2 regions of the Paenibacillus sp. FSL R5-0473 genome follow, and region 1 is predicted to be linked to the other one. Evidence: predicted binding sites of a transcription regulator. Region 1 holds the regulator's gene; the other holds the start of a gene.

Region 1 (4,437 bases):
AAGCATCTCCTATTTGACTTTGTAAGAATCCTCTGACACACTCTAAGGGGTACATATATCACATATCAGGCCATGATTTGGATTGATATAACTCTAGCGAATGGGGTGTAGGACAACATGGAAATTCAGAAATTGACGGTAGATGATTTTGAACCGGCGATGGCACTCTCCGAATATGCTTTTCAAGTAGTAATGAGTGAAGAACAGAAAGAAAAACGGCGGAGTCAATTTTCGTCACAGGATATATGGGGTGTATATGAGGACGGGCAGCTAGGAGCCAAACTTCACATCATTCCTTTTCAAACCTATATTCATGGCAGATCGTTCGAGATGGGCGGTATTGCGGGTGTTGCCACCTGGCCAGAGTATAGACGCAAAGGCTGGGTAGCGGGTCTGCTGAAGCATGCGTTGGAAGAAATGAATCGTAACAAACAGAGCATATCATTCTTGCATCCATTCTCTTTTGGTTTCTATCGGAAGTATGGATGGGAGACGTATGTTGAATTTAAACGTTATAAAGTACCTACAGCTCATTTGCCTCAGAAAAAAGCGACACCTGGAACAATTCGGCGTGGGGATCCGGGCCTCAGCATATTAAAGGAAGTATACAGTGCGTATGCTGAGCGTTATAACGGAACTCTGGTTCGGGATGATGCAAGGTGGGAGAATTCAGTTCTTGTTAATGGGACCAGCCAGAAGGCTGTATATTACGATGAAGCTGATGCAGCACAAGGTTATCTTTTATATGAGGTTAAGGAAAATAAGTTTACCATTAAAGAGATCATCTATCTGAATGAAGAGGCTAGGCTAGGGCTGTGGACCTTCATTGCTAACCATGATTCCATGATCCAGGAAGTTACGTTGCAGGCGCCTGCCAGTGACACGCTTGCCTTCCAATTGGATAACCCACGGATTCAGCAGGAGATTGTACCTTATTTTATGGCGCGTATCGTTAGTGTAGAGCAGTTTATATCCCAGTATCCCTTTGCAAGCCAGGACTCACCGGTGCAGATTGTACTTCAGGTAGAAGATGCCCACGCTCCATGGAATGAAGGGGTATGGCAATTAAACGTGGCAATGAACGGAACGGCGTCCATATGGAAAACATCGGAGCCAATTACTGATGATCAGATCATTAAGGTGGATATTCAATCCCTTACCGCGGTGCTCATGGGATATCGCAGACCAACGGAAATGGCACGAATCGGAAGAATTCACGGACCGAACACAGCAATCAAGGCTTTGGAACAAGCGATTCCTGAACGGGAAACCTATTTGCTCGATTTCTTCTGATGACTATTCCCACTGCTCCATTTAACTTGATTAGCTTATATAGAAATACGGCGTGATTGAAAGACAAATGGACTTCTCCAGCAATTTTGGGGAGGTTTTTTTGTGTCTGGGGAATATTTCGTGTAAAATCGTAAAAAATGAATAGTGACCCCACTTGGCAAAACCACAAAATATGCTATAATGGTTATAAAGTCAAAGAAAGTCAAAGTCAACTAAAGGTTTAATACTTAAGTAGCTTTCTTTCTACAATCTGATGCATGATCGCCAATATACGGGATTCATTTCATCGGAGGATCAAGGGAATGTTAAAGGACCTTCGTGCTTCCTTCGCTCTCCTGTTGGCACCTGTGGAAGCAAGATTCGCTGTTTCCATGATTGGTTAAATGGGTAGAGAAGGTGTACTCTGTGGGGGCGTGTGGGTCCTTATTGACTTAACGTTTCAGACAGTGGAGGATGATTGGATGCGTAATATCTCTGATATTATCGAACGATATCTGAAGAGTATTTTGCATGAAAGTCCCGAAGGAATGGTTGAAATTCAGCGTAATGATCTGGCAGATCAATTCTCATGTGTACCTTCCCAGATCAATTATGTCATCAGCACACGTTTTACACTCGAGAAGGGATACCTGGTAGAGAGTAAACGCGGCGGTGGTGGTTATGTTCGCATACAGCGCATTGAATTACCGGCCCAATCAGCTCTGCATAATCATTTGCACCATAGTATTGGTGAAGAGATCGGGCAGACAGCTGCCGAAGGTCTGATCTATCAATTGGAAGAAGCGCGCTTCTTGAACAAGCGGGAAGCCGGTTTGATGCGAGCTGCTGTATCTAGAGAGGTTATATTGGTCAAACTTCCTTACCGGGATCAAATTCGTGCCAGAATGTTGAAGGCGATGTTAATATCTTTGCTCGGTAAATGAAAACTATCGGGGTCAAAGGAGGTACATCAATATGCTGTGCCAAGAATGCAATAAACGTCCGGCGACACTTCATTTTACGAAGATCGTAAATGGAGAGAAGACGGAATTCCATATTTGTGAGTCATGTGCCCGTGAAAAAGGGGAAATGATCCCTGGAACAGCAGGTGGGTTTTCCATTCACAACTTGTTGTCCGGATTGCTTGATTTTGATCCAGCCGGCAAAAGTGGATCGGCAGGAACACCACCTGCAAAAGCTCTTCAATGTGAAGAGTGTGGTATGACGTACGCACAATTTAGTAAGATAGGCCGGTTCGGCTGCAGTTCATGTTATAAATATTTTGACAGTCGTCTGGATCCTTTGTTCAAGCGGGTTCATGGTAATACGTCCCATGTAGGCAAAGTACCTGCACGAGCTGGTGGTCGCATCAAGGTGAAACGGCAAATCGCTGATCTGAAGCGTGAGCTCCAAGAGAGCATCGCGCAAGAGGAATTTGAAGAGGCGGCCCAGATCCGTGACCAGATCAGAGGACTTGAAAAAGGAATAGCTCAGGAGTAAAGTTTGTCATGAGTAGGAGGGATGCGTAATGCCTAATCTGCGCTTTACAGAGAAGGCGCTCAGCGACTGGATGCGCAGTGATGCGGCTGATTCCGAAATTGTCATTAGCAGCCGTGTCCGGATTGCACGCAACCTTCAGCATGTTCCGTTTCCGATGCTGGCTTCCAATGAGCAATCGGAAGAGGTGCTGAATAAGCTGAGCGAAGTACTTCAATACGATGACGTTCATGCCTTTGGGGATTTTCATACGTTGGATCTGATCGATATTGACGAACTCGACAAACGGGTGCTGGTGGAGAAACATCTCATCAGTCCAAGTCTTGCGAATGAATCCAGGAATGGTGCGGTTATTCTCAGTGAGGATGAGTCAGTCAGTATTATGATTAACGAAGAGGATCATCTTCGTATCCAGTGCCTCTATCCGGGGTTCCAGGTGAAAGAAGCCTGGGAGAAAGCTTCCGCAATAGATGATGCTTTTGAAGCGCACGTGGATTATGCTTTTGATGATCGCAGAGGATACTTAACCAGCTGTCCTACTAATGTAGGTACAGGTGTTAGAGCATCGGTTATGATGCACTTGCCTGCCCTGGTGATGACACAACAGATAGGCCGTATTCTAACCGCAGTTTCCCAAGTGGGATTGACGGTAAGAGGAATATACGGTGAAGGTAGCGAGGCGATGGGTAACCTGTTCCAGATCTCGAACCAGATTACATTGGGACAGACCGAACAGGAAGTCATTGAGAACCTGCATGGTGTTGTGTTACAGATGATTGGTCATGAACGTACAGCCAGAGAACGGTTAATTACCGACTCCAGACTGCGGATTACGGATCGTGTCATGCGTTCTTATGGCATATTGTCTCATGCAGCTATTGTTGATTCCAAGGAAGCTGCACAGCGCTTATCGGATGTACGCCTTGGCGTGGATCTCGGATTGTTGGATGGACTGTCCATCACGGTAATGAATGAGTTGAATGTGATGACACAGCCGGGATTTTTGCAGAAAACATTCGGGGAAGATATGCGCACAGATGAGCGTGACATATACCGTGCTCAGTTGATTCGTGATACGATCAATGCAGCGAAGCAGTCCTAGTTTAGCCTGATATAGTATTGAATTATGGTTTCATGCCGCATTGCGGCTTTTATATAATAAGGCATGTACAAATGCCGAATGACTTTATTCGCAGCACGGCTGCAAACAAAAATGATATGAAGAATACGACGGTTATTTCATTACATGACCTCGTTTTATCCAAAACCATGGAGGTGCAGGAGATATGATGTTTGGAAGATTTACGGAACGGGCCCAAAAGGTGCTCGCACTCGCGCAGGAAGAAGCTGTCCGTCTCGGTCATAATAACATCGGTACTGAGCATATTTTGCTCGGCCTCATTCGTGAAGGCGAAGGCATCGCAGCCAAAGCACTGATCGGCCTGGGACTCGGATTGGAAAAAATTCAGGATGAAGTAGAAACGCTAATTGGCCGTGGCCAAGAGCAACCTACCAACATTGCATATACGCCACGTGCGAAAAAAGTAATTGAACTGTCTATGGATGAAGCTCGTAAATTGGGCCACACTTATGTAGGCACAGAGCATATCCTGCTCGGATTGATTCGTGAAGGCGAGGGTGTTGCAGCACGTGTGCTCAATAACCTAG
Region 2 (4,437 bases), 1.0 Mb from region 1:
TGATCCCTAATTGTGAATTCGGAGAGGAGTTTTATATATGACATCATGGAAAAAATGGACAAGTGCATTGCTCGCAGCAGGAATTATTGTAGGTAGCGGTTCGGTGTGGCAGGACAGTTCGGTTCAGGCGGCATCGGTATCCTCGAAAGTGACAACCACAGCTGAGGTGACCCTGAAGTCGGGTGGAAAAACACTGACTCAAAAAGGACTTCTTCAAGGTGGTTCAACTTGGGTATCTCTTACGGCAGTTAAAGATGTGGCAGGTGGAACGCTGAAATATGATGCGAAAACCAAAGAGTACGCTTTGACAGCAGCCAATAACACAATGACGATCAGCCTATTGGATGGCGAGCCGAGTGTTCGAATTAACAACTATTATCCTCAAGTGGACGCAAAGCTGATCAACGGCAGATTATATATCCCATTCTCGGCAATGAGAGATTATCTGGGTGTACAGGGGAATTGGGATAGCAAAACCAAAACGTTGACACTCAGCAAAGTGAAACAAAATAACGTTAAAATTAAAGCGGCAACAGTTAATGTTACTGTAAAAAATGCTGAAGTAGATGTTCAATATCCGCAAGTGAGTGGACTTGCCAGCAAAGAAGCTGAAGCGGCGATCAACAAAGTGTTGAAAGACGAAGTGGATGCGTATGTAGCTGACTTCAAGAAACAGACATCTGAATTCGGCGGTGCAACAGCCAACCGTCCATATGCATTTGAGAGCTCCTATGTAGTGACGTACAACGAAAAAGGCGTGCTGGGACTCATTACACAACGATACGAAGATTATGCTGGCGCTCATGGTATGACGTACCGTACGGGCCACACCTTTGCACTGGACACAGGTAAGGAGCTTACGTTAGATGATGTGCTGCAAAATAACAAAACCATGCGCGAGACGTTGAGTAAAAAAGTGGGTGAACAACTGAAAGCCCGCGGTGGATACCTCGACGGTTATAAAGGGTTAAATAAAGATCAAGATTTCTATGTGACACCAACGGGTGTAGTTGTGTTCTTCCAGTTGTATGAGTATACGGCGTACGCAGAGGGATTCCCTGAAATGCCATTTACGTACAAAGAGCTTCTCCCTAAAGGCACGGAACCTTTCAATAATGTAAATGGAACCAAATAAAGAATCATTATTATGCACTCTTAAGTTTTCTTCCTTATAAAATGAAAAAAGAAGCCCCCATCATAATTATGATGAGGGCTTCTTCTCGTATAGACAACACAATTATATGTTGCTGATTACGTTAGGTGTTGATTATGTTAACGCATAGACCGTGGTCTACGTCACACTTAGATGCCTTGTGATCCTACGTTTTCGATGACTTTATCAATGATACCGTAATCGGCGGCTTCAGCAGCACTCATGAAGTAGTCACGATCTGTATCTTTCTCAATCCGCTCCAGCGGTTGACCTGAACGCTCAGAGATGATGCGGTTCAACGTATCACGCATTTTCAGGATGCGACGAGCACGGATTTCGATGTCAGAAGCCTGACCTTGTGCACCACCAAGTGGTTGGTGAATCATAATTTCACTGTTTGGTAATGCAAAACGTTTACCTTTTGCACCGGCATTCAGCAAGAATGCACCCATGGAAGCCGCCATACCTACACAGATGGTAGATACATCCGGTTTGATGAATTGCATTGTATCGTAAATGGCCATACCGGCTGTAATCGATCCGCCTGGGCTGTTGATGTATAAGTGAATGTCTTTCTCCGGATCTTCCGCAGCCAGGAACAACATCTGTGCCATAATGGCATTAGCCACTACGTCATTAACATCGCTACCAAGGAAAATAATACGATCCTTCAGCAATCTGGAGTAGATGTCGTAGGCGCGCTCACCCCGGTTGCTCTGTTCAACGACCATTGGAATAAAACTCACGTGAAAAACCTCCTTGGAATGTAAATGTTATTGGTGTTTATACTTAAACTGTTACCGTATTACCCACATAATAAACAATTCCAAACAAAAAGTCAAAGAAAGTCAAACTAACTTGCAAAAAAAAGAAACCTTTCCGGTTTCATTGGTTAAATGGGTTATGAGCTGTTAAATAAAAATGGCGCGCCCGCCAAGAATCGAACTTGGATCTCAGGCTTCGGAGGCCTACGTCATATCCATTGGACCACGGGCGCACATTATGTGACAGCAATAATGATTATAGCTCATGGAATATTTAATTGCAAGCAGTTCGTTATGTATGTTGGTTTGGATTGAGCTAAAAATGATCATGATGAAGAAGAGTGGATAAAGAGTGCATTTAAGTAAATGCTATTAGAGGTTTTGGACATGCCGTATGAAATGTGATTCTAAGCGATATGTAGATGGAATTCATTTGTTTCTTCTATATATGGTATGCGTGAGCTAGTCCTAGATCATGGAAGTCTAAGATTGTGAAAATAGGCGCGTACAAACGCTGAATGCGTGTCGAAATAACACGTTGAAACACTTGCATGTCGCGTCAGTTTTAGGTAGAATAGACGTGGGACTTAAAAAGTTAACCCGGGACGTTTTAGGGCCACGAAAGAGAGCTTAGAACGAGAACTTGCGGGAGTGGAAAGCATGCGAACGATTTTAGAAGTACAAAAGCAGCTTCTGCCTGATCTCATGGATATCTTGAAAAAGAGGTATACGATTCTGCAACAGATCATGTTATCGGATGTGATCGGACGGAGAACGTTAGCTAATTCCATGCAGATGACCGAGCGGGTTCTGAGGGCTGAGACCGATCTGTTAAAGGCTCAGGGACTTATTGAAATTGACAGTGCAGGAATGAAGATCAGTGAGGCAGGGTATGATTTGCTGCAGCAGTTAGAGCCCGTAGCCAAAGAGCTGTTCGGATTATCCGAGCTGGAAGAGCGCATCAAGCAAGCCTACGGTCTGCAAAAGGTAGTTGTGGTTCCTGGCGATTCGGACGTTTCTCCATTTGCCAAAAGGGAACTGGGCAGAGCCGGAGCGAAGGCTCTCGGCAATATCATGAGTGACAACGACGTTGTCGCCGTTACTGGCGGTTCAACAACGGCCGAAGTCGCAGAACAACTAAATCCGCCAACATCGCTCAAAGGTGTCTGGTTCGTACCGGCACGCGGTGGACTTGGAGAAAGCCTTGAAATTCAGGCTAATACGATCGCATCCACAATGGCAAAACGGGTAGGGGCGCAATACAAACTCCTGCATGTACCGGATTTGCTCAGTGATCATGCCTATGAATCATTAATCCAGGACCCTAGTGTTCAGGAGATTCTGCAGCTGATCAGGCAATCACGGATTGTTATTCATGGAATTGGTGATGCCGTAGAGATGGCCAAAAGACGCAAACTTGCGACGGAGATTATAGATGAACTTCAGGAGCAAGGGGCCGTATCTGAATCTTTCGGTTATTACTTTAATGATCAGGGTAAGGTGGTACATACCATGCTTACACTGGGTATGCGACTTCAGGATATTGAACGAACCGATGTTGTGATTGGAATTGCAGGTGGCAAAAGCAAAGCTGCTGCTATACATTCCGTGTTACGATTTGGTCAGGAAGATATTCTGATTATTGATGAGGCTGCTGCCGAAGTCATTGTTGCTGAAATGGAATAAGGTTTTACTTTGCATCACAACTATTGTTGTCTTGACGGACTTCACCGTCTGTCTTGAATATATAAGTTTCATAAAAAATTAATCAAAACTTGGGAGGAACTTACTCATGATTAAAGTAGGTATTAACGGTTTTGGACGTATTGGACGCTTGGCATTCCGCCGTATTCAAAATGTAGCAGGCATCGAGGTAGTAGCAATCAACGACTTGACTGACGCTAAAATGCTCGCTCATTTGCTCAAATATGATACAACTCAAGGTCGCTTCGATGGCGATGTTGAAGTACACGATGGCTTCTTCAAAGTGAACGGCAAAGAAGTTAAAGTATTGGCTAACCGTAACCCGGAAGAACTTCCTTGGGGCGACCTGGGCGTAGATATCGTTCTGGAATGTACTGGTTTCTTCACAACTAAAGAAGCAGCTGAGAAACACTTGAAAGGTGGAGCTAAGAAAGTTGTTATCTCCGCACCAGCTACTGGCGACATGAAAACCATCGTTTACAACGTAAACCATGAAATCCTCGACGGTACTGAAACTGTAATCTCCGGTGCATCTTGCACAACAAACTGCCTGGCACCTATGGCAAAAACACTGCAAGACAAATTCGGAATCGTTCAAGGTTTGATGACTACAATTCACGCTTACACTGGCGACCAAAACACGTTGGATGCTCCACACCCTAAAGGTGACTTCCGTCGTGCTCGCGCAGCAGCTGAAAACATCATCCCTAACACAACTGGTGCTGCTAAAGCAATCGGTCTGGTAATCCCAGAACTGCAAGGCATCCTTGATGGTGCAGCTCAACGTGTACCAGTAGCTACTGGTTCCCTGACTGA

The links. Region 1 encodes CtsR, which represses protease genes until heat stress. Its sites were predicted from a motif close to ATGGTCAATAAAGGTCAAACA; they were not measured.
Region 2: clpP (ATP-dependent Clp endopeptidase proteolytic subunit ClpP) is a predicted target of CtsR. The motif match lies at 1,988-2,008, and genes of this name have one in related genera.

Annotation. Positions count from the first base shown of each region.
Region 1 covers NZ_JBBORL010000001.1:6,750,930-6,755,366, forward strand. The annotation lists gene MKY28_RS29485 (GNAT family N-acetyltransferase) at 118-1,293, shown strand; gene MKY28_RS29490 (CtsR family transcriptional regulator) at 1,755-2,216, shown strand; gene MKY28_RS29495 (UvrB/UvrC motif-containing protein) at 2,248-2,772, shown strand; gene MKY28_RS29500 (protein arginine kinase) at 2,801-3,871, shown strand; gene MKY28_RS29505 (ATP-dependent Clp protease ATP-binding subunit) at 4,056-4,437, shown strand, end outside.
Region 2 covers NZ_JBBORL010000001.1:5,732,005-5,736,441, reverse strand. The annotation lists gene MKY28_RS25225 (stalk domain-containing protein) at 38-1,135, shown strand; gene clpP (ATP-dependent Clp endopeptidase proteolytic subunit ClpP) at 1,303-1,899, opposite strand; tRNA gene MKY28_RS25215 (tRNA-Arg) at 2,076-2,150, opposite strand; gene MKY28_RS25210 (sugar-binding transcriptional regulator) at 2,578-3,603, shown strand; gene gap (type I glyceraldehyde-3-phosphate dehydrogenase) at 3,710-4,437, shown strand, end outside.